3 regions of the Paeniglutamicibacter sp. NPDC091659 genome follow, and region 1 is predicted to be linked to each of the others. Evidence: riboswitches for the same ligand, from Rfam matches in the RefSeq annotation. Region 1 holds a riboswitch; each other region holds the start of a gene.
What was found. A riboswitch is a leader RNA that binds a small molecule or an ion and turns the genes downstream of it on or off. The one in region 1 is predicted to bind S-adenosylmethionine.
Positions count from the first base shown of each region.

Region 2: it holds a riboswitch for S-adenosylmethionine, as region 1 does, so the genes downstream of both, ACIQLF_RS04015 (cobalamin-independent methionine synthase II family protein) here and ACIQLF_RS07805 (methionine ABC transporter ATP-binding protein) in region 1, are expected to answer to the same signal.
Region 3: it holds a riboswitch for S-adenosylmethionine, as region 1 does, so the genes downstream of both, ACIQLF_RS16890 (hypothetical protein) here and ACIQLF_RS07805 (methionine ABC transporter ATP-binding protein) in region 1, are expected to answer to the same signal.

Region 1 covers NZ_JBIVTO010000003.1:25,922-35,596, forward strand. Annotated here, with positions in the region: gene ACIQLF_RS07795 (LLM class flavin-dependent oxidoreductase) at 1-802, shown strand, start outside; gene ACIQLF_RS07800 (DUF1345 domain-containing protein) at 945-1,595, opposite strand; SAM riboswitch class I at 1,914-2,008, shown strand; gene ACIQLF_RS07805 (methionine ABC transporter ATP-binding protein) at 2,109-2,933, shown strand; gene ACIQLF_RS07810 (methionine ABC transporter permease) at 2,926-3,660, shown strand; gene ACIQLF_RS07815 (NtaA/DmoA family FMN-dependent monooxygenase) at 3,695-5,113, shown strand; gene ACIQLF_RS07820 (acyl-CoA dehydrogenase family protein) at 5,126-6,391, shown strand; gene ACIQLF_RS07825 (MetQ/NlpA family ABC transporter substrate-binding protein) at 6,481-7,353, shown strand; gene ACIQLF_RS07830 (MetQ/NlpA family ABC transporter substrate-binding protein) at 7,425-8,300, shown strand; gene ACIQLF_RS07835 (CoA-binding protein) at 8,427-8,855, shown strand; gene ACIQLF_RS07840 (DUF5979 domain-containing protein) at 9,191-9,675, shown strand, end outside.
Region 2 covers NZ_JBIVTO010000001.1:878,195-887,869, forward strand. Annotated here, with positions in the region: gene ACIQLF_RS04005 (glycosyl hydrolase family 95 catalytic domain-containing protein) at 1-638, shown strand, start outside; gene ACIQLF_RS04010 (N(5)-(carboxyethyl)ornithine synthase) at 840-1,997, shown strand; gene ACIQLF_RS04015 (cobalamin-independent methionine synthase II family protein) at 2,108-3,337, opposite strand; SAM riboswitch class I at 3,352-3,459, opposite strand; gene ACIQLF_RS04020 (DUF4232 domain-containing protein) at 3,577-4,758, opposite strand; gene ACIQLF_RS04025 (alpha-ketoglutarate-dependent dioxygenase AlkB family protein) at 4,865-5,536, shown strand; gene ACIQLF_RS04030 (endonuclease/exonuclease/phosphatase family protein) at 5,539-6,474, opposite strand; gene ACIQLF_RS04035 (NAD(P)/FAD-dependent oxidoreductase) at 6,819-8,072, shown strand; gene ACIQLF_RS04040 (MFS transporter) at 8,900-9,675, shown strand, end outside.
Region 3 covers NZ_JBIVTO010000010.1:42,452-52,126, reverse strand. Annotated here, with positions in the region: gene ACIQLF_RS16910 (SNF2-related protein) at 1-1,493, opposite strand, end outside; gene ACIQLF_RS16905 (LOG family protein) at 1,726-2,931, shown strand; gene ACIQLF_RS16900 (ROK family protein) at 2,928-3,881, shown strand; gene ACIQLF_RS16895 (VIT1/CCC1 transporter family protein) at 3,984-5,087, opposite strand; gene ACIQLF_RS16890 (hypothetical protein) at 5,316-5,588, opposite strand; SAM riboswitch class IV at 5,609-5,718, opposite strand; gene ACIQLF_RS16885 (DinB family protein) at 5,731-6,309, opposite strand; gene ACIQLF_RS16880 (sodium:solute symporter) at 6,439-7,962, opposite strand; gene ACIQLF_RS16875 (cupin domain-containing protein) at 8,120-8,695, shown strand; gene ACIQLF_RS16870 (amino acid transporter) at 8,738-9,675, opposite strand, start outside.

The DNA.
Region 1 (9,675 bases):
CCACGAGATCAAGCACGAGGGCAAGTACTTCAAGGTTCCCGGCATCGCGATCACCGAGCCGAGCCCGCAGCGCACTCCCGTGGTCTTCCAGGCGGGCGCCTCTCCGCGCGGCCTGAAATTCGCCTCGGAAAACGCCGAAGCCGTGTTCGTGACCTCGCCGACCAAGGAAATCCTCAAGGAAACCGTCACCAAGATCCGCGATGCCGCGGAGGCCGCTGGCCGTGACCGCTACGACGTGCGCATCTACGCCATGCAGACCATCGTCACCGGCCCCGACACTGCCAGCGCCGAGGCAAAGTTCGAGGACTACAAGTCCTACGCCGACATTGACGGCGCCCTGGCGCTGATTTCCGGCTGGATGGGCGTCGACCTGTCCACGTACGGTCCGGACGACGTCATCGGCGACAACGTGAAGTCGAACGCCATCCAGTCCTCCGTCGCCACGTTCCAGAAGGCCAGCGGCGATGACGGCAACCCCTGGACGATTCGCCAGCTTGCCGAATGGGTCGGCGTTGGCGGCTTCGGCCCGATCACCGTCGGTTCCGGGGCCGAGGTCGCGGAAAAGCTCATCGACTGGGTTGCGGAAACCGACGTCGACGGCTTCAACCTCGCCTATGCCATCACTCCCGGCACGTTCGAAGACATCGTCGAGTTCGTGGTTCCGGAGCTGCAGGCCCGCGGCGCATACCAAAGCGAGTACGTCGAGGGCACGCTGCGCAACAAGCTCTTCGGCAAGGGCGACCGCGTGCAGGATTCGCACAAGGCAGCAAACTACCGGCTTTCCGACGCAAAAGTAGGCTAAGGGGCCCCTGCCGGTTGGCCGAGGCCGGGAGTGCTCCCGCGACCAACTGCTTTCCCGACGGGGATCCCGGCGTTGCCGGGGTCCCCGTCCCTCCAACCCAATCCGGGACTTGCCATGCCTGGACGTCCGGCCTTGGCACTGGTCAGGGGGCCAGACTGACGACCAAGTTGATGGTGGTGGCCAGGATTCCCGTGCCAAACACAAACGCCAGCAGGCTGTGGCGCAGCGCCGTCGAACGCATCTCACGTGTGGTGATGTTTGTGTCCGACACCTGATAGGTCATGCCCATGCTGAACGCCATGTAGGCGAAATCGGTGTACTGCGGCGGTTCCTCCTGGTTGAAGTCGATGCCGCCGGGGGACCTGTCGTAATAGATCACCGCATAGCGCAGCGTGAACAACGTGTGTACGAGTAGCCACGACATTCCCGTGCAGGTCAACGCCAGTAATGCCAGCAGGAACCGCGAGCTTCCTTCGACTTCCTTGCTGCCCAGCATTACCAGGGCGACCGCGACCAACGACCCCACCGCGGCCAAAAGGATAAGCAGATCCGAGGTGCTGCGGCCGGGGTCCTCTTCCTGGGCGTGGGCGGCGGTGCGGGCATGGTCCATGGGGGCGATGGTCGACCAAACCGTGAGGTTGTAGACCAGCGCGGCGACTCCCCATCCCACTGCCGGCGCATACAGCCAAGCGCCAAGAAGCCCTGTCAGCACGGCTGCGAGGCCACCGCCGAGAACCATGCCGATGATGCGCAGCTGGCGGTGCCGTGTGCGTCGTGTGCGTGTGGTCTCCATGTGGCGATCATGCCACGGTCCGCCATTGCGACGCAGCAGGTTCGAACGAAACGTTGCCCCTTGTCAGCGTCCCCTTCGAGGCCGAATTCTTGCCCGACGGGTTTTCGGCGGATTGTCAACATGACGCGAGCAAGACGCAAGACGGCGTGAAGCGCCGGCGTCACAATCGGATTTATGACTTTTCTTGAAGGGAAAACGGGTCAAGGTCGGGGTTTTTGGGCCATTCATTTCATGAGGTGGTCATATTTGTTGGTGGTGTCGAAGAATCTGCGACACACTTGAGTAGTTCCTTCCTGGTGAAATGCCTGGAACGGTACGACACCATCCAGAGCGGCTGAGAGACCTGGCTCGTTGACGCCGCAGCAACCACCCCTATGCGTAGAGGCCGGTGCTACCGCCAGGACCGATGGAGATAGCCAAACTCTGTTCCGGTCCACCGGTCGACCCTTAACGGGCGGCTGGCCGATCGGTCGTGCTGTTGGCGTCCCTCGGGTAAACCGAGAGGAGTTGGACATGATCAACATCAAGAACGTGTCAACAGTTTTCCCGTCAGCGGGCAAGCCCTTTACTGCCGTGGACAACGTTTCGCTGGAGATCCCGCGAGGCTCAATCCAGGGAATCATTGGTTTTTCCGGTGCAGGCAAGTCGACCCTGCTGCGCAACATCAACCTGCTTGAGCGTCCGACCAGCGGGCAAATCATTGTCGACGGCACGGATCTCACCGCGCTCAACGACGAGGAATTGCGCCAGGCGCGCCACCACATCGGCATGATCTTCCAGCACTTCAACCTCTTGAACAACCGCAATGCCGTTGAGAATGTCGAACTCAGCCTCAAGTTTGCCGGCGTCCCCAAGAAGAACCGGCGGCGCAGGGCATTGGAAGCCCTGGCGATCGTTGACCTGGCAGACAAGACGACCGCCTACCCGGGCCAGCTTTCCGGAGGCCAAAAGCAGCGCGTCGCGATTGCCCGAGCACTGGCCACCGAGCCGAAGGTGTTGCTGTGCGACGAGCCGACTTCCGCCGTCGACCCGCGGACCACTGCCTCGGTGCTCCAGTACCTCTCTGACATCAACGCCCAATTGGGTATCACCACGGTCATCGTGACCCATGAAATGAATGTCGTAAAGGCCATTGCGGACAACGTCGCCGTCATGGAAGACGGGGCAGTCGTGGAGCAATTCGACATTGCCTCGCTGAAGAATCCCGCATTCACCCCCGCGACGGCCATCGGACGCTACCTGATCTCCGACGACATCTCACTGGATCGCAAGCGACAGGCCCACGCCGAGCCTGCTTCGGCCGAAGCAATTGCCTTGAAGGAGACATCCCTTGTCTAGCATTCCATCCGCCGTCAACATCCTGGCGGCCGCCACCAATGGCAGCGGTGCCGCGGCCTTCGACCTCAACCGCATCATTGAACTGTGGCCGGAAATAGCCCTGGCCATCGGCCAGACCCTGGCCATGCTCCTGGTATCGATTCCGATCGCCATCCTCCTTGGAACCCCGCTGGGCATCTGGCTTTACTCGATGTCGCCAAACGGCCTGCGTCCGCGTCCGCGCGTTCACCGGATCGTCGACGGGCTGGTGAACACCATGCGTTCGTTCCCGTTCCTGATCCTGTTGATTGCCATCATTCCGTTCACGCGGTTCGTTGTGGGAACGACCATCGGCACGGCCGCGGTGATCGTCCCGCTGACGATCAATGCCATCCCCTACTTCGCCCGATTCGTTGAGCAGAACCTGACCCAGCTGGGCAGCGGCGTGGTCGAGGCCGCCCGCGCCATGGGCGCCACCCGCGGACAAATCGTCAGGGACGTGCTGCTGGTCGAGGGACGGCCGGCGCTCATCGGGTCGATCACCATCATGACGGTGAGCTTCATCAGCTACTCGGCCATGGCCGGGTTGGTCGGTGGCGGCGGAATCGGCGACTTCGCCATCCGCTATGGCTACTACAGGTACGAAACGGGAATGATGATCGTCGCCATCGTCCTGATGATCCTGATGGTTCAACTGGTCCAGATCTCCGGCACCCGGCTTGCCGCTCGCCTGGACAAGCGCCACTAGTCCTTCCCACCCCGGATACCCACTGGAGCCCCTCATGAGCAATTCCAAACGTCCGCGCCTGCTGTTGAGCGCCTTCCTGATGAACACCACGAGCCACATCCTTGGCGGGCAATGGCGTCATCCCGAGGCCCAGCAGCACCGCTTCAACGAGCTCAAGCTCTGGACCGACCTGGCCAAGGAGCTTGAAGCAGCACGCTTCGACACGATCTTCCTGGCCGATGTCGTGGGACTCTACGGGGACCACAACGGGGGATGGGCATCGCACATCAAGCGCGGCCTGCAGGTTCCGTCGAACGACCCTCTGGTGCTTGCCTCGGCGCTCGCCGCGGTGACCGAGGAGATCGGGCTGGCGTTCACCTCCTCGGTGATCCAGTCCGACCCGTTCCAGCTGGCACGCCAGCTCTCCACGCTCGACCACCTGAGCAACGGGCGCGTGGCCTGGAACATCGTCACCAGCATCCTGGAAAATTCGCACCGCAACTTCGGCGCCTCCGGGCTGGCCGCGCACGGCGACCGCTATGACTGGGCCGAGGAATACGTCGAGGCGGCGTTCAAGCTCTGGGAGGGTTCCTGGGAAGACGGGGCCCTGCTGGCCGACAAGATCCGCGGCATCCATGCCGATCCGGCGCTGGTGAACAAGATCTACCACCGCGGGGAACGCTACTCGATCGACGGTCCGCACCTGTCTTCGCCCAGCCCGCAACGCACGCCGTTCCTCTTCCAGGCCGGAAGCTCCCCGCGGGGCAAGGCGTTTGCCGCTGCCAACGCGGAAGCCACCTTCCTGTTTGCTCCCAACCCGGAAAACGTCCGGAAGAACTCGGGCATCATCCGGCAGCTGGCCGTGGATGCCGGTCGCGAGGCCGGCGACGTGAAGATCTTTGCAGGGCTTTCCTTCGTGGTGGGCAGCACCGAGGCCGAGGTCGCCCGCAAGCAGGCCGAGTACGACGAGTACCTCGACCTGGATGCCGTGGTCGCGCACATCGGCGGCGGGCTGGGAATCGACCTGGGCGGGGTACCGCTGGACACCAAGCTGGGCGACGTCGACACCGAGGGCGGCAAGGGAGTCCTCGAGGCGATCCGGGCCTCGGTCCCGGGCGGCGATCCGACCATCGGCGACCTGGCCCGCTACCGCGCCAAGTCGATGCAAATCGCCGGAACCCCGGAACAGATCGTTGACCAGCTTGAGCTCTGGCAAGACGCCGGAACCGACGGCATCAACATCATCAACCAGATCCTTCCGGGCTCCTACACCGACTTCATCCAGGGCGTGATTCCCGAGCTGCGGGCCCGCGGCCTCGCCCAGAGCGAGTACGCCCCGGGGACGCTGCGCGAAAAGGTCTTCGGTCGTTCGGCGACCCTGGAACCGTCGCACCCCGCGGCTGCCTTCCGCGGGGCCTTCGCCGAGTACTCGGCCGCCAACGAAAACCGCTCAGTCATCTCCACGCTTTCCTGAAAGACAAGAACCATGACGCTGATCCAAGACACTCCCTCGACGGTTGCCGCCGACTACGCGAGCCAGCGCGAGCGCTTCGCCGAAATCTTCGCACGCATCGCGGAGGGCTCCCGTGAACGCGATTTCTCCAGGATTCTCCCCTTCGAACAGGTTGCCTGGCTCAACGAGGCAGGGTTCAGTGCCCTGCGCGTTCCGGTGGCGTTTGGCGGCGCGGGCGTCAGCGTCGAGACCTTCACCCGGTTGCTCATCGACCTGGCGGCGGCGGATTCCAACGTAGCCCACCTGTACCGCTCCCACTTCGGGTTCATCGAATCCCTCCAGTGGCAGGAAGAGCCGGTCGCCCTGCGCTGGTATGAGCTTGCGGCCGCGGGAAAGACCGTCGGAAACGCCTCGACCGAACGCGGGGGCAACGCCCTGGGCCGGCTGAACACTGTCCTGGCCAGGAACGGCGAGGGCTGGGTGCTCAACGGCGAAAAGTACTACACCACCGGCACCATCTTCTCCGACTACACCCGCGTTTCGGCTGGCCTGGCCGGCGAGGACGGACGCTTCTTTGCCGTCGTTGACACCAAGGCCGCGGGAGTGAGCATCGTCGATGACTGGGACGGGTTCGGGCAGCGCCTGACCGGCACCGGGACCACCACCTTCGAGAACGTGCGCGTCTCCAACGAGGACATCTTCGACCGCGTCGCCGGCGGGGCCGAGGCCACCCACGAGGCTGCCTTCTTCCAGCTGGTGCTGCTCTCCGTGCTGGCAGGCATCGCGCGGGCCGCCCGCGACGACGCGGCGCAGTCCGTGGCCAAGCGTGCGCGCACCTTCAACACGGGTTCCGGCCTGCCGTTCCGCGAGGATCCGCTGATCCAGGAAACCGTCGGCCGGATCGCGACCAAGGCATTTTCCGCCGAGGCGATCGTCCTTGCCGCGGCCCGTGCGTTGGATCTCGCCCTTGACGTGAGCCTGGCGCAGGAACCCGATGAAGCCGGGAACCGCGCGACCACGCTTGAAGGCCACCTGGCCGAACTCGCAGTGGAGCAGGCCCAGGTGGCCGTGCCGGAACTGGCCATCGGTGCGGCGCAACAGCTGTTTGAAACCGGCGGAGCTTCGGCCACGAGCACAGCCAAGGGGCTCGACCGCCACTGGCGCAACGCACAAACGGTAGCCACCCACAACCCCATTTCGTTCCGTGCGCGGTCCATCGGCGACTACTTCATCAACGGCACGCTTCCCGAAGGATTGAACGCCATCGGGAACGCCACCGCAACGTCGCCAACCCGCTAACCGACATCCGGCGGTCTCCAAGACCGCTGCCCCGATTTACTACGCCATGCCCGGCGCACCGTTTTTGCGCCCTTTTCCAGGAGAACAACATGCAACGCCGCACCTTCCTTGCCGGAGCCCTTGGCCTCGGAACCCTTGCCTCGCTAACCGCCTGCGGTCTCACCGGCGGAGCCTCAAACGCCGGCGGTGCGAACGACAAGACAATCAAGCTGATCGTCACGGAGTCGGCGCCGACGCAGGAACCCACCAAGATCGCACAGAAGATTCTTGAATCCCAGGGCTGGAAAGTCGAAGCAAAGTACGTCACCGACATCGTGCAGCCGAACTTTGCCGTTGCAAACGGTGAATTCGACGCCAACTACTTCCAGCACGCCGCGTACCTTGAGCAGTTCACCACCGACAAGAACCTGGACGTCGAGGCGGCGTTCTACATGTACGGTTCGCCGGCAGGCGTCTACTCCGCGAAGTACAAGAACATCAGCGAACTTCCGGATGGCGCGAAGATCGCGATTCCCGTGGATCCTTCCAACAACGGGCGCGCCTTGGCACTTCTGCAGACGGCAGGGCTCCTGAAGCTCACCGAAGGCAAGAGCCTGATCCACTTGTCGCAGGCCGACATCCTGGAGAACCCGAAGAAGTTCAGCTTTGTCGAGGTCGACCAGCAGTCGCTGTCCAAGACGCTCCCGGACGTTGACGCGGGATTCCTGTTCATCCGCCTCGGTGCCGAAATCGGTTTGAAGCCGTCCGACGCACTGCTTTTCGAGAAGGAAGAAGATGCGCTGCCCTTCATCAACCTCGTTGCCGCCAAGCCGGGATTTGCCGCAACCGAGAAGGGCAAGGCACTCGAGGCCGCTTACCACTCCGACGAGGTGCGGACTTGGTTCAAGGGATACCTCGACGGCGCCTTGCCGACGCCGTGGGACCGCGACCCGGCCGCGGATCTGAAGGCCTGGAACATCTGAGTCGCTGCGCTCAACTTCAACACACCACAATAGGGGCGTACTCGGTCCCGACTTAACTAGGGAGAACAAGTATGGAACGTCGCGCATTTCTCAAGGGTTCGCTGGGGCTTGGTGCGGTGGCCGGTTTGGCTGCGTTGACAGGTTGCGGCCTCACCGGCAACGGGGCCGCCAGCGGTGACGACAAGACCATCAAGCTCATCGTCACCGAATCGGCCCCCTACCAGGAGCCGACAAAGCTCGCGCAGAAAGCCCTGGAAGCCGACGGCTGGAAGGTTGAGGTCAAGTACGTCACCGACATCGTGCAGCCAAACTTTGCCGTGGCCAACGGTGAGTTCGACGCCAACTACTTCCAGCACGCATCCTACCTGGCCCAGTTCACCAAGGACAAGAACCTTGCCGTCGAGCCGGCCTTCTACATGTACGGTTCCCCGGGTGGCGTCTACTCGCAGAAGCACAAGTCCATCGGTGATTTGCCGACGGGTGCCAAGATCGCGATTCCGGTCGACCCGTCAAACAACGGACGGGCCTTGGCAATGCTGGCCAAAGCGGGTGTTTTGAAGGTCGCGGAGGGCAAGAGCGTTATCCACCTTTCGCAAAACGACATCTTGGAGAACCCCAAGAAGCTCACCTTCGTTGAGGTCGACCAGCAGTCGTTGTCCAAGACGCTGCCCGATGTCGATGCCGGATTCCTCTTCGCGCGTCTGGGAGCCGAGCTTGGGCTGACGCCTGAAGACGCCCTGCTTTTTGAAAAAGACGCAGAAGCGCTGCCGTTCATCTGCCTGGTGGCCGCCAAGCCTGGCTTCAGCGAAACCGAGAAGGGGAAGGCGCTGGAGAAGGCCTACCATTCGGACGAGGTAAGCGACTGGTTCAAGAACTACATCGGAGGCGTGCTGCCGACACCATGGGACCGCGATCCCGCCGCCGACCGCAAGGTCTGGGATATCTAGGCCCCGTTGCCGCCGAAATTGATTTCCAGCTGTCCGAGGCGAGTCCTGTACTCGTCTCGGACAGCTGTTTAAGCTGTCAGGCGGTTTCGCGGCCTAGCCCAAGATCGCAGTTGTAAGGTATCCGGTATGGGCAGTATCAACAGTGAACGGCATAAGAACGACCCCGATGTAATCCGTCGGCTGTTGACCACGCCTGCACGCTGGGCCGTGGTCGGTTTGAGTAACAATCCGTTGCGTGTGGCGCCGCGAGTTGCGCACTTCCTGCAAGCACGACTCGGCATGGAAATCGTCCCGGTTTCACTGCGTGGAGAAAACGTTTTGGGGGCAACCGGGTACAAAACCTTGGGGGAAATTCCGGGCCACATTGACGTGGTGGATTGCTTCGTGAATTCCCAGAAAGTCGGGGCCGTTGTCGACCAGGCCATTGCTATTGGTGCGTCGGCGGTTTGGCTGCAGTTGGGTGTTATCGATGAGAAAGCTCTGGCCAGAGCCAAAACGGCAGGACTGGACGTCGTCATGGACACTTGTCCCATCATTGAATACCAAAACTTTTAGGCGCGCACTTAAACCCGGGTTCACAAAAGCATTTCAGTGCGCTGGAATCAATTTTTTCCGGTTATGCTGTCCTCTGCACATGCAACATTAATTGGGTGCTGGGGACCAAATGAATACTGGGGGACGTCCGGACTTGGGGTTTGGACGAAACTATGCGGGCTGGATGGGACCGGTCCGCCTAAAACGGTGCTTGTTGAGTGTTTGCCGCGCCCCTTGGGGTAATTGGGGTATAAATCGTGTTCGCCAAATCTGGGGATCAAGCCACACGTAAGCAAAGAGACCGCCGTGTTTCGCTCTTGGGCACCATGTGGAGGAACGGCTTCGTCCGTTCAACCGTGGGAGCCACCGCAACGACTGCGCTCGTTGCGACCATGATGTTCGGCGGCGGTGGATTCAATCCCGCTGTCGCGGCCACGGTCGACAACCAGGACTCCGGCGTTGAGCAGCAGCTGCGCGATGCCGTCGAGGAATCGGACGTGACCGCAGGAACCGGCGAGGCAAAGAAAGACGCCAAAACCGAAACCCCGGCCGAAAGCATGAAGCAGGCTCCCGAGGCGAAGCCTGTGGAAGAACCTGCTGCGACTCCTGAATTGGAAGCGCCGGCGGAAGCACCGAAGCCAACCCCGTCAGTTTCGAAAAAGGCTGCAGAGCCGTCCGAAGCTCCGAAGCCTGCCGACAAGCAGGCAACTTCTTCGCCCGCTGCAGCAGCTCCGAAGAGCTCGGAAGCGTCTGCTGCCCCCGTCGAAGAGAAGAATGCAAAGACTGTAGCTCGTACCGCTGACAAGCCTGACGCAAGCGAAGCTCCCGCGGCAGGCGACCG
Region 2 (9,675 bases), on a different contig from region 1:
TGCAGGAATGGCAGACGGACAGGGACAACCCCAAGGACATCCACCGCCACACCTCGCATCTCTTTGCGGTGTACCCGGGACGCCAGATCACGCTCGAGGACACCCCGGAACTGGCCGCGGCCGCCCTGGTGTCGCTGAAGGCCCGCTGCGGCGAGGTCGCGGGCGTGCCGTTCACCGAGGCATCGGTCTCCGGGGACAGCCGCAGGTCCTGGACCTGGCCGTGGCGCGTGGCGCTCTTTGCCCGGCTGGGGGAGGCCGACCACGCCCGCCTGATGCTGCGCGGCCTGCTGCGCTTCAACACCCTGCAGAACCTGTTCTGCAACCACCCGCCGTTCCAGATGGACGGAAACTTCGGCATCACTGGCGCCGTGGCGGAGATGCTCATCCAGAGCCACGGCGCGAAGATCCACGTGTTGCCCGCCCTGCCGACGGCGTGGCCCGACGGCTCCTTCACCGGCCTGCGGGCACGTGGCGGCTACGAGGTCAACGCAACGTGGAAGAACGGCAAGGTCACCGAGGTGTCGGTGGTCGGTGACCTGGCCCCGAGCCAGGGCAACATCACGATGCTGATCAACGGGAAGGATTGCAAGGTCAAGCCGACCATGCGCGGCCACAAGCCCAAGCCGTTCCGCCCGTAAATCACACGCCCCGGCCAGGCCCCTCCCCGCCCTGAACGGTGGGGACGGGCCTGGCTTCATGTGTTGGGTTTCCGGGTGCGGGACCGTGTCGGACCGCCCGCATGAAATGCGCGTTGACTTGGGTTCACTCCGGTTGCCCAGCTGGGCAGTGTACCGTGAGCCTTAGGGGAACCGCGGGTTCCCAACATAAAAAGGGCGTATATCGTGGCCATCTCTCATGAACTTTCATTGGGTCTTATCGCAACCTCACGCAAGGTGGATGAACGGCGTTTGCCGATCCACCCGGCACATTTTGAACGAATCGACGAGCACCTCCGCAGCCGAATCATGATCGAATCCGGCTACGGGAAGTCCTACGGATTCGACGACGAGCAGCTGGCGCCGTTTGTCGGGAAGATCGTCCCACGCAGCGAGGTCTTCGCAAACGCGGACATCCTCTTGCTGCCAAAACCGCAGCTTGCCGACCTTGAGGAGATGCGTGAAGGGCAAACCCTGTGGGGTTGGCCGCACTGCGTCCAGGACAGGGCGATCACGCAGCTGGCCATCGACAAGAAGCTCACGTTGATCGCCTTCGAGGCGATGAACCACTGGGGCACCGACGGCAGTTTCGGGCTTCACGTCTTCCACAAGAACAACGAGGTTGCGGGATACGCATCCGTCATCCACGCGCTCCAACTCTGTGGCTCCACCGGCGACTACGGCCGGAAGCTCACCGCGGTCGTCATCGGCTTCGGCGCCACGGCCCGCGGGGCCGTGACGGCGCTGCGCGCCCACGGCATACACGACATCCGGGTCCTGACCAATCGCTCGGTCGCCGCCGTGGCTTCGCCCATCCACTCGGTGCAGATGGTGCAATTCGAACACGACGGGGGCCCGCACCTGAGCGAGGTCATCACCGACGACGGACGGGTGCCGCTGGCCCCGTTCCTTGCGGAGAGCGACGTGGTGGTGAACTGCACGCTGCAGGACCCCAACGCGCCGCTCATGTACCTGCGGACCGGGGAACTGGCCGCTTTCGCCCCCGGCAGCATCATCGTCGACGTGTCCTGCGACGAGGGCATGGGATTCGAATGGGCCAGGCCGACCACCTTTGCCGACCCCATGTTCACGGTGGGCAAGAACATCAACTACTACGCGGTCGACCACAGCCCGTCCTACCTGTGGAACTCGGCGAGCTGGGAAATCAGCGAAGCGGTGCTGCCGTTCGTCGAAGACGTGCTGGGCGGCCCCGGAGCGTGGCAGGCGAACAACACGGTGGCCAAGTCGATCGAGATCCTCGACGGCGTCATCCAGAACCCCTCGATCCTCGAGTTCCAGCACCGGGCAAAGACCTACCCCCACCTGGACGTCGAAGGCTAACCGAGTTCGCCCGATTGCTGCCCATCGGGTGGACCTGGGCCACACCCGAAGAAGCCGCCGCATGCTGGTGCGTGCGGCGGCTACTTCGCGGATGAAGCGGATTGTCTCGATCAGGCGATGACCGCGGCGCCCTTCCACAGGCGCTTGGTGGCCAGCGCCGCGCCGGCGCCGAGGGCCTCCAGCTTGGCCATGGCGATCTGCGGGTGGACACGTCCGCCCAGGCCGCAGTCGGTGGACGCGATCACGTTCTCGCGGCCCACCAGGTTCGCGAAGCGCTCGATGCGGTCGGCGACAAGCTCCGGGTGCTCGACCACGTTCGTGGCATGCGAGACGACGCCGGGGACCAGGATCTTTCCCTCCGGCAGCGCCCGGTCCTCCCAGATGCGCCATTCGTGCTCGTGGCGGACGTTGCCGGCCTCGAAGGAGATCATGCCGGCGTTGATGCGCAGCACCGGGTCCAGGATGTCGGCGAACGGGATGTCCGTGGTGTGCGGTCCGTGCCAGGAACCCCAGCACACGTGCAGCCGGATCCGCTCGGCCGGCAGCCCGCGCAGCGCGTGGTTGGTTGCCTCCACGCGCAGCTCGAGGAACTTCAGGTAGTCCTCGAGGCTCGGCTCCGGGTTGACCTGGTCCCAGGACTCGGCCAGCGACGGGTCGTCGATCTGCAGGACCAGCCCGGCATCGAGGATCGCCTTGTACTCCTCGCGCATGGCATCCGCGGCGGCGAAGAGGTACTCCTCGTCGCTGGTGTAGAAGTCGTTGGCCAGCCGGGCACAGGACGCGGGGGAGAGCGCCGCGAGGAAGCCCTCCTCGGTGCCCGTCGCCGCCATGGCGGTCTTCAGGTTCTTGATGTCCGATGCCACCAGGTCGTGCCCGGTGTAGGTCAGCGGCGCGACGACCTTCGGCTGTGTGGTGGCCTTGCGGTGCGCCAGGATGCCCGAGGTCGGATCCGCGTACGCCTCGGCGAAAGCCTGGCGGTCGCGGCGGTCCGGGAACGAGGTGAGCACCACGTTGCCGGGGGTGGAACGGTTGACCGAGGTCTCGGCCCAGCGGTCCACGGTGGTTTCCTCCAGGCCGCCGAGGCGGGCGAAGGAGTAGTTCCACCAGGCGCCGAAGTCGACGGCGGAGGACATGGTGTGCCCGAATTCGCCGTCGTTGGGGATGTCGATGCCCAGCTCGCGCTGCTTGGCGACGATGCCGGTGACCGAGGCCTCGAGGAGTCCGTGGAACTCGGGGGTGATCCCGTCGCGTTCCTTAGCCTCGTTGGCGGCCAGCAGCTCATCGGTGCGGGGCAACGAACCTGCGTGGGTGGTGCGGATGTGGCTGTTGTCAAAGGACATGGGCGATTGCCTACTTTCCATCGAACCTGGCAGTAGCACCGTTACCGTTTCAGAGGCCTCGTCGGCGGGTTAGGTTGCTGCGGCTTCATCGATCCAGGTCTCTCGGCCGCTCCGGATGGTTACGAATCAATACCTATCATGGAACAGTTTCTTGTCATTCTTTGGCGCGCTCGTGTTACGTCGTCCGGGCCGTGGTCAACCGGCGTGCCCCCGGCCACGGGCCCGAACCGTGCCGGAAGCTAGTCGTTGGGTCCGGGGTATGGGCTCGTTTCGACGGTCTTGCCTGCCTTCTGCCAGGCGGTGACGGACACGGTTCCCCTGTCGACGATGTCCAGGTCGACGGTCGAGTTCTGGCGCAGGGTGCCCGCGTACGGGGCCACCAGGACGTTGCCGACGCGGGTATCGCCCGCGGATACCATCGCATTCCATCCCATGAAGGCCTCGGCGCCCTGCCCGGGAGCGAGCGTCACGCGTGCGACTCCCGGGTCATCGGTCATGAACGAGCCGCCGTGGACCACCAGAACGTCGATGGCCCAGCCGTCAACGTTGTCGAAGGCGAGATCGGGGTAGGACGCCAGGACGCAGGAAGCCGCCCCTGCATTGGTCAGCCCCATGCGCATTGCCCGGTGGCCGGTCGCGCCGTCGGGTTCGGACACGGTCAGCGAGAGATCCTTGCCGTCGCACCAATCCGTTCCAGCCGGTTGCGTCGCATAGGAGACGCTGGGCGAGCCAATGGGATCGGGTTCCGGGGATGCGGGCGGGGCCGTGACAGGCGGGTCGAAAGCGGCCCGCGCCTTGGTTTCCCGGTGGGCCTGCGGGATCGCAATCACCAGGGTTGCGGCCATGAAGATGGCCGCAACCGCGACAAGGAGCCCCGGCATGCCGAAGGCCTTGCGTCGGCCGACGCCGTCGGGGCGTTGCCTGGCGACCAACGTCCCGGCAACCACCGGAAGCCATCCCCAGAAGATTCCCCAGTATCCCGCCGCCAAAAGGTCGGAATCGACGCCTTGGAAAAGCATTGTCAGACGCGGAGGCGGCCAGTTGGCGATGAGCTCGCCCAGCGCCGAGAGAACGCTTGTGGCAAAGGACGCAACGACAATGCACATCCACGTTGCGAAGAAGCGGATGCGCCTATGTGCAGGATCCAGCGCATTCAAAGGGCCGACGAGCAACAAGGCACAGACCGTGAAAAGCATGAACGTGAGCGTCGAAACCAGAGCCAAGAACACGGGCCAGATATCGACCGTCCGCCATGCAACGAGGGCTATCGTCTCCGGAAAGAGCAGCTGCACGAAGGACACGGTGAGCAACCCCGGGCGTGTAACCAGCCAGCCATTCAGCGCGCCGCTTAGCAGCCAGCCAACGCCTGCGAATCCCGCGATCCACGTGCTCCGGGCAGCCAGTCCTTTGTCGTTGCTCATGCCGACAAGCCTAGTCGCACGCCATTTCGGGCGATTCATGCTCCGGGGTAGGGTCGGTCACGGATAATGAAATCCTGGATTCGATCCGCGACCCGAGGAGATTATTTTGAGCACGCTCTTTTCGGAGAGTTTCCTTGACCGTTCCCGGCGGGAACTCAGCCCCGGCGCCGTCTGGGTTCCCGACTGGCTCGGTCTGGATGAACAACGCTGGCTTGTGGACAGGTTCCATGAGTGGGGGCGGGGACCCGTGCCGCCACGTGCCGCCAAGATCGGTTCGGGCGAAATGTCGGTCCAGACGGTATGTCTGGGCTGGCACTGGCAGCCCTATGCCTATTCCCGCAAAGCAACCGACGTCAACGGAAACCGTGTGCTCGAGTTCCCCGAGTGGATGGTCAGGCTGGGGCGCAAGGCCATCTTCGCAGCCACCGGCGACCCCGTCGCCGCGGAGAACTACACGCCGGACACCGCCCTGGTGAACTACTATTCGGACGACTCGAAAATGGGCATGCACCAAGACAAGGACGAACAATCGACCCAGCCGGTCGTCTCGATTTCCATCGGTGACACCTGCCAATTCAGGTTCGGAAATACAAGCAGCCGGAACAAGCCCTATGAAGACATCGCGCTGGCTTCGGGGGACCTGTTTGTCTTCGGCGGCCCGGCACGATTGGCCTACCACGGGGTCACGAAGATCCTGCCCGGCACCGCGCCCGCCGAGTGCGGCCTGGCCGCGGGGCGGATCAACATCACCATGCGGGTGACCGGCCTGGAGGGTTAGGGTCAGGACCCCGGGAGATTCACGGTGGCCCGCACGGCAAGGTGGTCGCTTTCCCCGGCGGGGACGACGGTGTTTGAGGTGACTTCCAGGCCCCGCTGAAGCACATGGTCCAAACGCATGAATCCAAAGGGCTCGCGCGGCCAGGTGAAGCCGAACATGCCTTCATCCTGGTTTGGCTCATCCATGGTTTCGGTGAGCACGGAGAAGGACCTGTCGGTCGATGTCGCATTGAAATCGCCCACGGCGATGACCGAGGGGCTCGTATCGGCCCGCAAGGTAGCAGCCAGCTGGGCGAGCATTTCATCGCGGTTTTCGTGGTCGTTCGGGCGGGCCGAGGCAGCATGCACGGCATAGAGGCGGATGCTTCCCGCCGCGGTGTCGACCTGGGTAGTCAAGGCCCGTTTCCAGCCCAGTCCCAGGTCCAGGGGCTGCGAGCGGGAAAGGGGGTACTTGCTCCAAACCCCCACGGTGCCGACCACATAGTGATGCGGATAGTCAGCATTCAGCGCGGCGGTGACGTCCTGCCCGCTGCCCGCATCCAGTTCCTGAAGCGCGATGACATCGCTGCCCCCGCGGGCCAGTTCGAGGGCCGAATCAACGGCAGCCCCGGTGCCTGCCTTGATGTTCTGGCTGCTGACGGTCAAGGTATGTGCGGAGGCCTTCGGGACGGTCCAGGAGAGCGGCACCACGGCCGCGCCGAAGCCCGCGAGCCAAACCAGCGCGGGGACCAATGCGAAGGCGATGGCGCTTCGGGTCTTGCTGCCCAGGGCCACCAACAGGAGGACAGGTACGGCCAAACCCAGCCACGGAGCTGAGTTGTCCACCAGCAGGGCAACGCCCATGAAATCAGGCACCCGGGAATGGAAAACCATGAGCAGCGTGCTGAGCAGCGCACCGAGAAGCACGAAGGCCCGGAGTTGGCGTTGCCAACGCGACAAGCGTCGGGGCTTGCGTTGCCGGGGCGGAGCGGAAGCGGTTTGAACAGACATCGCTATCAAGGGTCGCATATGGAACTGGTACAAGCTTGGGATAAATCTGTGAACCAACAGGAAGCGGGGATCCCGGACGCACCAAAAGTCCCGGTCGCGCCGGAAATTCCAGCCGTCCGCGTGAGTCACGGCAAATTTTTCCGTTGGATCGGTCGGCGGAAGTCCCGCCCGGGAAGCTATCGACTGGCCCTGTGCAAAGTGCCATTCTGAGGTGAGAGGTACCCGCCGCCACCGCGACTTTCGACCCAACCATCGATCCGACCGGTGGCCCCATGTTGTAGGAGAAGGCAGCCATGTCCGGTGTAGACGACGGGAATTCCGCGGAAGACAACAATGCAGGAACCGTGGTGGTCGGCGGGGGACTCGCAGCTGCGCACTGCGTTCACGAACTCCGCAAGGGAGGTTACGGCAAACCCATCACCGTCGTCACCGACGAGGACGCCATCCCCTATGAACGACCGCCGCTATCGAAGGAGTTCCTGCAAGGGAAAAAAGACGTCGTCGAATTCCAGCCCTTCCCGAGGGAATGGTATGCCAAATCCTCGGTTGAGTTGCGTCTGGGTGTGACGGCAACCGCAATCGATACGGCCAACAAGGTGGTCGGCCTGTCCGATTCCACGTCGATCGGCTACGAGAACCTCGTCATTGCCACGGGATGCCGTTCCCGGCTGGGTGGCCGCGCTTCAAACATGACCGGCTGGGATCTTCCCGGCGTCCATACCTTGCGTTCCCTTGCCGATTCGCAAGCCCTCAAGGAGCAGCTCGTTGAAGGCAATCGGCTGGTGATCATCGGCGCCGGATGGATCGGCATGGAAGTGGCGGCTTCGGCCCGGGCCGCGGGCGTGCAAGTCACGGTGCTGACGCCGGACGAGGCGCCGCTGGCTGTTGCCATGGGAACGGAGTTCGGTTCCCATGTTGCACGTCTGCACATCAAGAACGGGGTTCATTGCCGTTTTGGAACGATGGTCAACGGGATCACCCTGGATCCGGAATCCGGATTAAAGGTGGTGACGTCTACCGGCGACGTCGCGGCGGACGTTGTGCTCTTGGCCATCGGAGCCGTGCCGAACAATGAGCTTGCGGCCCAGGCCGGTCTGGACGTTGGAACCGGCGTCCTTGTAGATGCCCAGCTGCGCAGCAGCGACCCGAGTGTCTTGGCGATCGGCGATATCGCGGAGGCGTTCAACACGACGCTGGGTCGTTCCCTGCGTGTCGAGCATTGGGACAACGCCATTCGCCAGGGAAAGCTCGCCGCGGCAACCATCCTGGGGCGCGAGGAATCATACGACTGGCTTCCGTATTTCTTCACCGACCAGTTTGATTTGGGCATGGAATATGTCGGCGACCGAGCCGCCGACGATGACGCGGTGCTTCGTGGAGATCCGGGTAGCGAGGAATTCATCATCTTCTGGTTGCGCAAGGGAATCATCACGGCTGCCATGAACGTGAATATCTGGGACGTGAATGACCATTTGCGAGGCCTTGTAGGCAAGAGCATCTCCGCAGAGAGGCTTGCCGACACTTCGCTGGATTTGCTCTCGTTGTAGTCCTTTGAACGCCGCCTGGGGGGGTACTGCTTTTGTTCCGGCATGTCGTGGATCCGTGTGATCGGTTTTCATGGTGTTTTGCCCGTATCGGAGCGCCAAATGGCGCTTTGGTTAGGTCTTGGTTGCTCCCGCGGCAATGTCGTCTCGGAAATCCCAAGGTTCGCTAGTGAGCCATGCCATACTGTTTCTAACCGGCCGGGGAGCCGGTTCGGGTGGGGCGTTCAAGACTGAACGAGTGGACCGAAAGAGGACTCAATTCATCAGAGATGCGTGCAAGCCGTGGCTTGCAACGACACTTGGGGTGTCGGGGACAACGCGGTGACAGGAGCGGGCAAGCTTGCCATTCCATGCAAGGCCGCGCCGACCGTAGCCTTCCTGAGCGATCCTGCGCCACGTCGGGAAACCGCGGCCGAATCGCGAGTGCTGGCCGGCACCCGGTTGTTCGCGTTCGTTGCCGCAAGTTCCGCACCACCAGCCACCGGCGTTTCGACCATTGGATCGACCCGCCGCCACAAACTGAGCTAATCGCTCACTCGCGGGTTCGTGAATCTTCCTTGGTTCATGAGCCCCAAACGTCGGGTGTTCATTGCGTTCCCCAAACCGCGAACGCCCGACACGGAGTTGCTCGTTCCCCCAAGGACCAGGCGCTCGACAGCGGGAGGTGGGTTTCGTTTCGAGTAAACGAAACCCACCTCCCTATTGTCTTGGCGTGGTGGGGACGGTCACGTTCGGTGCCGACGGCAGGATTCCTGCCCGTAGGCTGTTACAGGTGTCGACGCAACAGAACTGACACCTTGCACACCTAGCTGAATCTTGAAAAGGCACCCGTGAATTCTGACGCCACCGCAATTGGCAATACCCCGGCCATTCGATCCACGCAATTAACCGGCAAGGCATTGTTCGTGGCCGTCGTGGCACTGGCCATGGGCGGCTTCGGCATTGGAACCACGGAATTCACCATCATGGGGTTGATGCAGGAAGGTGCCGCGGACCTTGGGGTTTCCAACCCACAGATGGGCTTGCTGATCTCGGCCTATGCGCTGGGCGTGGTTGTTGGCGCACCGGTCCTCACTGCTCTCGGAGCCAAGGTCGCCCGCAAGACAATGGTCTTGTGGCTCATGGCCTTCTTCACGATTGCCAACCTCAGCTCGCTTTTGGCCCCCAACTACGAGTCGATGTTGGTTTCGCGTTTCCTGGCGGGACTTCCCCACGGGGCGTACTTCGGGATCGCGGCCATTCTTGCCGGGACGTTGGTGCCCGCCTCGATGCGCGGCCGGGCCATCGCCTGGGTCATGATGGGCCTTGCTGTCGCCAACGTCCTGGGCGTGCCGTTCGTGACCTTCCTCGGGCAAAACTATGGCTGGCGCTGGATGTTTGGTGTCGTCGGCATCGTCGGAGCCTTGACCTGGATTTCCATTCGCATGTTCGTTCCCCATGAGCCGGCGCACGAAGGTGCCAGTATCCGCCGCGAGCTCTCGGCGCTGCGTAGCGGGCAGGTGTGGATGGCAATGCTGACCGGAATCGTCGGCTTCGGCGGGTTCTTTGCCGTGTACTCCTACATCAGTCCGATTCTTACCGACGTCACCGGCGTGGACATCAGGAC
Region 3 (9,675 bases), on a different contig from region 1:
AGTTCGTGGAAGACGGGGCGGACGCCCTTTTCCTCGATCACCAACCCGTCGAGGTTCTCCAGTTCCGGCAGCGTGCGCCGGACGAAGTCGATGACGTCGAGGCCCTGCAGGTGCTTGGGGCCAAGGACCGCCGATTCCAGGGCGGGGAAGTCGTTGAGGATTTCCAGGGCCGCGGACTCCAGGGCGCTTTCCACCACGGTGTCGCGGTCCTCGGCCTCGACGACCAGGCCGTTGTAGTCGAAGACCCAGTCCAGTTCCACGTTGTCGCGCGAGCCGTAGCGGATCTTCGTGACAAGCTTCGGGGGCAGCACCGCGGGCAGGTCGACGCTGGCGTCGGGGCTGGTGACGCGCAGCTTGCGGGCCAGCCGAGGGTACACCCGGGAGAAGAACTCTTCCGATTCCTTTTCCGGAACCGTGACGGGGTCCGGGTGGTGCAGCATGACAAGTTCGCTGGCCGAGAGCCCGCCGGGCACCCGTCCCAGGAAGATCTGGTTGTGGTCGTCGCTGGCTGCATACACGCCGTGGTTGCCGATGGCGCCGGCGGCGGTGTCGGCATCAAGGTCGACGCGCACGTCCCCGATCAGCAGGCTGGGGGCCAGCTCGATGCCCTCGGGTGTGGTGGTGGCCCCCAGGGAGACGTGGGCCGGTTCCAGGAGCGTGATCCGGGTGTTGGTCTTGGTGCCGATCAGTGCCACGCCGAGCTTCTTCGCCTCGGCCAGCAGCGGCCAGAGCAGCGAGGAAGAGAACTCGTCGAGGTACAGCCAGTCGTTGTCCTCGCCGAAGTAGAGTTGCCCGTTGGCGCGGTAAAGCGGCACGAACTGGCAGAACCAGCGGTGCTGCTCGGCATCCAGGTTCAACCCGTAGGTCTTGAAGCTGATGGTGTTCCAGCGCAGGTTTCCGCGCACCCAGCGCTCCGCGCCGGTGCGGACCATGGGGCGCACGCCCAGACGCCACCTGCGGTTGGCAACCTTCTGCTGTCCCACGCCGGAGCCCGGGGCCCACTGCTGGTGGGCGCTGAGCGTGGTGTCCTGCAACTCGAATTGCAGACCCATGTGGGCCAGCGGGTTCTTGGAGCTCGCCGAGGAGAGGCTCTTAGGTGCGGCGGCGGGCGTGAGCAATTGCTGAAGCGACTGCTGCCAGGCCGGGACGCTGACGGTGGCGCTGCGGAACACCACGTCCTTGGCGCGCAGGTGCAAGGTGTTGGAATAGATCAGCAGCGCCGCAACGTGCTTGCACTTGGGCGCATCCCCGCAGGGGCACTCGCCCTCGTCGATGAGCCAGGCTTCCTTTTTGAAGACCAGGGTGATCCCCACCGAATAGGTCGGGTTCTCATCCTCGCTGACCTGTCCGGCGAGCACCGCTGAGTCGGGGTCCCAGGTGATATCGCTCATTGAGGCATCGGTGGCAAGCACCTTGCCACGGGTAAAGGCGGCACCACCAACGACGCGCAGGATTTCACGCGCATCGACCATGGGGAAAGCAGAATCGGTCATCCTCCCATCGTTTCACGTTCCGGGGCCAGAGGACGAACCGGTGGCAGTGTTGTGCGCATTATTCGTGGTGCGTGTTAATCACCATGGCGCCCGTCCGCGGCGGAGAAAGTCCACGTCTTCCGGGGGAGCCGGCACATCCCGCCGGCATTGGCCAAGGGCGCGTCGGGGACTTCACACGTCAATTCGGCCTAGAATCGCCATCCGGGACAAAGAAAGAAACGAGGTTGGTTCCATGAACAGCACACCCGCCTTGACCCCGCTGCCGCGAGTGATCGAGATTGCCTCGCTGCGTGACTTTGACAGGCATGCCACCTCGGCGCTCGCCATCGAGGGAGGACGCCTCGCCGCGTCGATGCACGGGTGGCACGTCCAATCCGTCGACCTGCGCGGACGCAGCACGGTGCTGGAGAAATTGCGCCCCTCGGGATCCGTCTTCCTGGGCTGTTACCTCGAGGGGAAGATCGAGCGGCGCCTGCGCGGCGGCGGGGCCTTGGTCTTCCCGGAAATCCCCGGGCTGCCCTTCGACGCCTATCGCGGGGAACTCTACAGCTGGGACGAGCTGTACGCGGGAATCCTTGAAGGGTCCTACGAATCGGTGCCGGACGCCAGGATCTACGCGTGGAGTTTCCACCGGTTGGGCGCCGGAGCCCACGATGCGTTGAACGCGGCACTGGCCAGCACGCTGCACGACCACGCCATCGGGTCCCGGCTCGACTCCCAGATCCGGGAGGGCGACCTTTCCTACGCGCCGCTGGTCGGCGTGATGGGCGGGCACGCGCAACAACGCGGAGGTGACGATTTCAGGACCGCAGCACGGCTGGGGCACGCGCTCGCCGAGGCCGGGTTCATCGTGGCCACCGGTGGGGGGCCCGGGGCCATGGAAGCAGCGAACCTGGGGGCCTACCTTTCGGCCTTTCCGCTGTCCACGCTGGACGAGGCGCTGGGAATGCTGGCCGTCGAGCCGAGCTTTGCCACCTCGATCACCGGGTGGGCCCGCGCCGCGGCCAGGGTGCGCAACAGGTGGCCGTCGGGAACGGCGAACCTGGGGATCCCCACCTGGTTCTACGGGCATGAACCGCCGAACATGTTCGCCACCCACATTGCCAAGTACTTTGCCAACGCCACCCGCGAGGCGGTGCTGTTGGAGAAATGCTCGGGCGGCATCGTCTTCCTTCCCGGTGCCGCCGGGACCGTGCAGGAAATCTTCCAGGACGCCTGCGAGAACTACTACGGCGCCGCCGGCCGCATCCGGCCCATGGTGCTGGTGGGCATCGACCACTGGACGAAGACGCTGCCCGCCTACCCGTTGCTGGAGGAACTGGCGCGCGGCCGGCACATGGGCCGGCTGATCCACCTGGTCGACGATCCGGCCGAGGCGGCCAGCATCCTGGTGGGCCTCAACGACGGCGGCATTTCCGGGGTGCGCGGGCTGGCATGAGCGCCTACGCGATCGGCATAGACATCGGCGGCACGAAGATCGCCGCGGGGCTGGTGGACGGGAACGGCACGGTCCTGGTCAGGGGCCGGCGCCCGACCCCGGGCTTCGACCCGGCTGCGGTCCTTGCCGCGGTGTGCGACCTGGTCCGGGAGCTTGGCCCCGGCGGCGCGGACGCCGTGGTGGGAGTGGGGGCCGCCGGGTGGATGGACACCACCGGCAGCACCGTGGTGTTCTCCCCGCACCTGTCCTGGCGCGACGAACCCCTGCGCCGGAACCTCGAACGGGCGCTGGGCCGGGACGTGCTGTTGAGCAACGACGCGGATGCGGCGGGCTGGGCCGAGTACCGCTTCGGCGCGGCGCGCGGCGAGGACAACATGGTGTGCCTGACGCTCGGCACCGGGATCGGCGGTTCGGTCGTGCTGGACGGGAAGCTCCGGCGCGGGCGCTTTGGCATGGCGGGGGAGTTCGGGCACCAGGTCCTGGTGCCGGGCGGCCACCGATGCGCCTGCGGCAACCGGGGCTGCTGGGAACAATACGCCTCCGGCAACGCGCTGGCCCGCGAGGGCCGCAGCCTGCTGGCCGTGCACGGGCCGGTGGCCAAGGTGTTGCGCGAGGCAGCGGGCAACGACCCGCACGCGGTCACCGGGGAGCTGGTGAATTCCCTGGCCGTCGCCGGGGACGAAGCCTGCATCGAGCTCGTGGTAGAGGCGGGGCAGTGGCTGGGCCTGGGCCTGGCCAACCTCGCGGCGGTGCTGGATCCGGGCATCATGGTGATCGGCGGGGGCCTGGGTTCCGCCTCCCCGCTGCTGCTGGAGACGGCCGAACAGGCCTACCGCGGCTCGCTCAGCGGCCGCGGCTACCGGCCTTTTGCCCGGGTGGTCGGCGCGGCCCTGGGCCCGGATGCGGGCCTGGTGGGCGCTGCCGACCTGGCCCGGAACGCACTGGGGTAGACGGGCGTTCGAACCGGCGAACAACCGACCACCCGGACATGAAAATGGCCGGCAGGCCCGTTTTCACGGGGCCGCCGGCCAGTTTCATTGCTGCGCCTGGCGTCAGGCGACGGTGCCGCCGAAGAGCAGGCCGAGCGCGTAGGTGATTCCCGCCGCGCCCAGGCCGATGGCCAGCTGGCGCAGGCCGCGCTTGGTCGGGGAGGCTCCGGAGAGCAACCCGACGACTCCGCCGGTGACGAGCAGCGCGATGCCGACCAGCACGGCGGAGAGCATGATGGCGGGGGTGCCGCTCATGCCGAAGATGAAGGGCAGGATCGGGATGACGGCGCCGGAGGCGAAGAAGCAGAAGGACGACGATGCGGCGCCCACGGCCGAACCGATTTCCTCGTGTTCGATTTCCTCTTCCTCCACTTCGCGTTCGGGCCACAGGGAGAGCGTGGGGTTGCAGTCGCAGGAGTACAGGCCCATGCGTTCGGCCGCGCGGTGCGCGGCGTCCTCGTCGCTCATGCCGCGGGCCTTGTAGACCAGCACCAGCTCGTTGGCGTCGAGGTCGAGGTCCGGGGCTGCGGACAGGGTGATCTGCGTGGGCTTGGAAGCGGAGAGCAGCTCGCGTTGGGAACGCACGGAGACGAATTCGCCGGCGGCCATCGACAAGGCGCCGGCCAGGAGGCCGGCAATGCCGGAGAAGAGCACCAGGGAGCTGGCCACGCCCGTGGCGCCGATGCCCATGACCAGGGCGAGGTTGGAGACCAGGCCGTCGTTCGCGCCGAACACCGCGGCACGGAAGTTGCCCGAAAGCCTGTTGCGCCCGCGCGTTGCCAGGCCGCGCACGACCTCCTCGTGGACCAGCTCGTCGGCGGCCATTTGGCGGGTGGCGTCGGTGTCCGCGGCGTAGGGGGAGTCGCCCTCGGCTCGCTGGGCCAGTGCCAGCACAAAGACGGAACCGAAGTGGCGGGCCAGGACACGCAGCATCGTGCGGCGCAGCGTGGGACGGGTGGCCTTCTCCGCGTGGTCGCCGAGCAGGTTGCGCCAGTGTTCCTCGTGGCGGGTTTCGGCGTCGGCCAGGCCCAGCAGGATGGCGCGTTCCTCGCCGGTGCGCTTGTTGGCAAGTTCGCGGTAGACCGCGCCCTCGGCGATTTCGTCGGCCAGATACTTGCGCCAGCGTTTGATTTGGGCGTGAGTGGGGGTTGGCGCTTGTGGCGTCATGTCTCGTCCTCGGTCGGTGTCCATGGCGGGTGAGGCCATGCGATGGGGAGGAACAAGCAAAGTTTTTGGGTGCGTTGAACCTCGGGCCACCGTGGTGGGCCGAAGGTCTCGTTCGCCTCAAAGAAATCCGCCGGATTTCCGCGAGGTGGTTTGCCGGGCCGCAACTTTGCGGCCAGTATGTCGACGCACCGCCGCCACCGTGAATGGTGGACTCGGAACTACTCCCCTTCAGCGAACAACTTTAGCCTTCGGGCGGGCTTCAGAGAATTCGACGAGGCTAAAAATGTGTGTCCGGCCTGCGGTGTTTCCGGTGACCGGGGTTCGGATCAACAAACTCGACGACGCCGCGTCCCAACGCGGGGCTGCAACGGCGTCGGCCAGTGCGCGGGAGACGGCGGGCGCGTCGTCGACATGGAAGCTGCGCCAGGAACCGTGCAGGTTCAAGTCGATGACGGCGCGGTGGAGGTCAAAGAGGGGAAGTACGGGGACGGAGTGTTCCATGGCGGCAGCGGCCGGCCTTTCACTAGCTCTTGCCGCCGCCTTGTGGCACCGGCCGCTTCTTCATCCGAACCACCCATGAACCTGGGGTTGGTGCGCGGCCAGTCGGAGCTTGGCGCCGCATCTCGTGAAGCTGGTCACCACACTATCGCGACTCGGCCGCGAGCTGAATTTTTTGGTACAAATCAGTCCACGCTTTCGCGTCATAATCGGGCAAATTGGGGGAAATGCGACGATCCCCGGAGCTGCCGTCAATGAGTTCGCGCACGATGTCGATGTGACCGGCATGGCGGGCGGTCTCCACGTTCATGTGGATGAGCAGTCGGCCGATCGTGGTGTTCCGTTTCTCCGCTGCCCACCACGGGACCGTTGCCGGGGCATCGAGCGGCAATGCCTCGATGTTCCGGTTGGCCGAGTCGATGGCGCTGCGGTAGAAATCGAGGATGTCCGCGCTGGGGACGTCCGCCGGAACCCACATGTCGTAGTCGGAGTCCTCGCTCTGGCTCAAGGCAATGAAGCGCGGATGTTCGACGGTCTGTCCGGGGCATTCCACGAAGTACCCGAGTTCCACGCAGGCCAGGTGCTGGATGAGGCCCAGGATGTTGGTTCCGCTGGGCATCAGGGGCCGGGTCAGGTCGTAGTCGCCCAGTCCCTCGGCCTTCCACAGCACGGCTTCGCGGGAAGCGTTGAGGTACGTGAGCAGGTGGTTTTTCAGATCGTCCATGGGCAATAGCCTAGGAGCGGGAATGCCCCACTGGCTAGGTGCGCAACGCCCCTTGCATGACAACGGGCCCCGCCGAATATGCATCCAAGGACGCGTATCCGGCAGGGCCCGTTCGAGCGCCCGGAGGGGCTACTTTGCGATTGACTCGACTTCGATGCCCTCGACGTCGCCTTCGCCGGCGACGCGGGAGTTCCAGCCGTCGATGACTGCGGTCGCGGTGGGCCGCGTGGCAAGTGAAACGACAACGTAAACGATGGCCGAGGCGATCAGGCCGTAGTAGATCGGTTCGTTGGCGTAGATTCCGTCAAAGCGGTTCTCGGCCTGGATTTCCAGGACGATCATGGTGCCCAGCGTGACGACGGTTCCGGCTGCCATCGACGCTGCTGCGCCAATGCCGTTGCCGCGCTTCCACATCAGGCCGCCGATGATTGCCACCAGCAGGCCGCCGACAAGGATGTCGTAGGCGATGGTTAGGGCCGCGACCACGTCGGAGACCATGATGGCCAGGAGGATGGCCACGAGGCCCAGGATCAATACCCAGATGCGGTTGGCGCGCACGTCGTGCTCGGGGTTCTCGTTCGAGTTGACCCGGATTTCCTTGCCGAACCAGCCGGCGACGAACGGGGTGACGTCGGTGCGGGCAACGGTTGCCGCGGCGATCAGTGCACCCGATGCGGTGGACATCATGGCGGCAACTGCCGCTGCGAGGACCAGACCGCCGACTGCCACCGGCAGAAGCTGGGTTGCGACCTCGGCGTAGACAACGTCCTTGCCGAGGTTGACGACATCGATGTCCGGCAGCGCCACGCGGGCGGCCAGGCCGATGATGGCGCCGGCGGCGCCGTAGAGCACGCAGTAGATGCCGGCTGTGGTGCCGCCCCAGCGGGCGACCTTCGGGGTCTTCGCGGTGAAGACGCGCTGCCAGATGTCCTGGCCGATCAGCAGGCCGAGGGTGTAGACCACGAAGTAGGTGATGATGGTCTGCACGCCAATGCCGTCCCAAGTGAAGAACTCGGCGCCGACACGTTCACGGATGCCGCCCATGCCGCCAGCGGCGTTCAAGGCAAACGGGAGCATCAGGAAGAAGATGCCGACGGTCTTGATGACAAACTGCACCTGGTCGGCCAGGGTGATCGACCACATGCCGCCGATGGTGGAGTAGATGACAACGATGATGCCGCCGATGGCGATGGCCATCCACTTTTCCCAGCCGAAGAGCACGACGAAGATGGTTGCGTAGGCGCTGGTGGAGGTCGCGCAGAGCATCAGCGTGTAGGCAAGCATGACGATGCCCGAGGTGTTGGTCGCCGACTTGCTGCCGTAGCGAAGCGTCAGCATCTGCGAGACGGTGAAGACCTTCAAGCGCTGAAGCGTCGGGGCGAAGACAAGTGAAAGCAGGATGACGCCGACGCCGATGGCGACCACCAGCCACATGCCGGAGACACCGAATTTGTAGCCAAGTCCCACGCCGCCGACGGTGGAGGCGCCGCCGAGGACAACGGCCGCCATGGTTCCGGTGTAGAGGAACGGGCCGAGGCGGCGGCCGGCAACGAGGTAGTCGCTGCTGTTCTTGGTGCGGGACTTGCCCCACCAGCCAAAGGCGAGCATGGCCGCCAGATAGACGGCCACGATAGTGCCATTGATGATTTCCATGGGAGTGAACCTTTGGGGAGAACGATGCGGGCAACAAGATTGGTGCCTGCAAGTAAACTTTTGTTGTCTCCTAGGCTAATGTGAGCTGACTTACACGTCAATTGCCCTAAGCTATGTAAACCCGACTTTTTTCTGAGCAGCCTGGAGTATCGAGCCCATGAAAGCCTTGCCCGTTGAGCCAAGCAATGCGGCCTTGGCCATTGGATCCCGACTTCGCAGCGTCCGTCAGGCACAGCGACTGACCATCGACCAGGTAGCCGAATCGACGGGGCTCACCAAGGGGTTTCTCTCACGCGTCGAACGCGACCTGACCAGCCCCTCGGTGGCATCGCTCGTCACCCTGTGCCAGGTTCTGTCACTTGACGTGGGGGAGCTGTTCGCCCAGCCTGACACCCATGTGGTCAGGCTGGCCGAGGCTCCGCGCATTTCGCTGGGTGGCGAGGGAATCGTCGAGCAGCTTGTCACCGCGCGCTCGGAGCGACGCCTCCAGGTGATTCGCGCGGTCATAGAGCCGCGGGGCGAGGGCGAAAAGGAACTGTATGCGGTGGACTGCGAAGTGGAAGTCCTCCACGTGATTTCCGGGCGCTTCGTGCTGATTTTCGCCAACGAACGCTTCGAACTGGATGCGGGGGACACCGTGACCTTCCCCGGCCGCGAACCGCACAGCTGGATCAACCCCACCGACGACCAGACCGTGGTGACCTGGACATTGGTGCCCGCGGCCTCGCGGTAACCCCACCGGGCCGCCCTGCGAGATTGCCCGCAGGGCACTGCTTTAGCCCACGTGCACCCAAGGGCGCTTGCTGATGGAAGGCTCCGCTTCGCGCAGGACTTCGCGGGTCAGCGGCGCGATCTCGCCCTGGCCGAGGAAGATGAAGCGCATCAGGTTGCGCACTGGATCACCTTCCGTCCAACGGAAGTAGATGTGCGGCATGATTCCGGTCTGGTCCCTGATGGCGATGCACGTGGCGGCGATGGCGGTCGGGACCGAAGGCGCCGAGGCCTGAAGGATCTGGTATCCGTGCCGGGTGACGCCCTGGACCGTGAGGTCCTGGGAGAAATCGGAGAAATCGGCGATCTTGATCTCGATGAAGATCACGGGTGAACCCTCGGGCAGGTGGCTTGCCATTTGCGCGTGGGCCAACTTGTGGCGGTAGCGCGCTGCGGACAGCCGCACCGGCTCGTGGGCAATGATGCGCACCATGTCGTCTTCGGCGGCCGACTTCACGATCGCCAGGGCGGCCTCGTCCAGGGTGACGGAGGTGGCACGCAATTCCGTGGAACGCCGGAAGCGCGAGAAGAAGGAAACCACGATGATGCCAAGGATGAAGAGCGCGGCAATGCGGATGCCGTCGGGGCGCTCAACCACGTTGGCCCCCGTGGTGTAGAGGAAGATCACCGAAGTGATTCCAAAGCCGATGGTGCGCCAGCGTTGCCCCTTGCGCTTGGCGGAGATGGTGACGGCGACTGCCGCCGAAGCCATGAGGACCAGCACACCGGTGGCGTAGGCGGCACCCTGCGCATCGACGCTGGCTTCGAACGCCAAGGTGATGACAATGGCGATACCGATAAGAACCAGCACCAAGGGGCGGATGGCGCGTGCCCATTCCGGGGCCATGCCGAAACGCGGCAGGTAGCGCGGGATGAGGTTGAGCATGCCGGCGAGTGCCGATGCGCCGGCGAACCACAGGATCAGGATCGTCGAGATGTCAT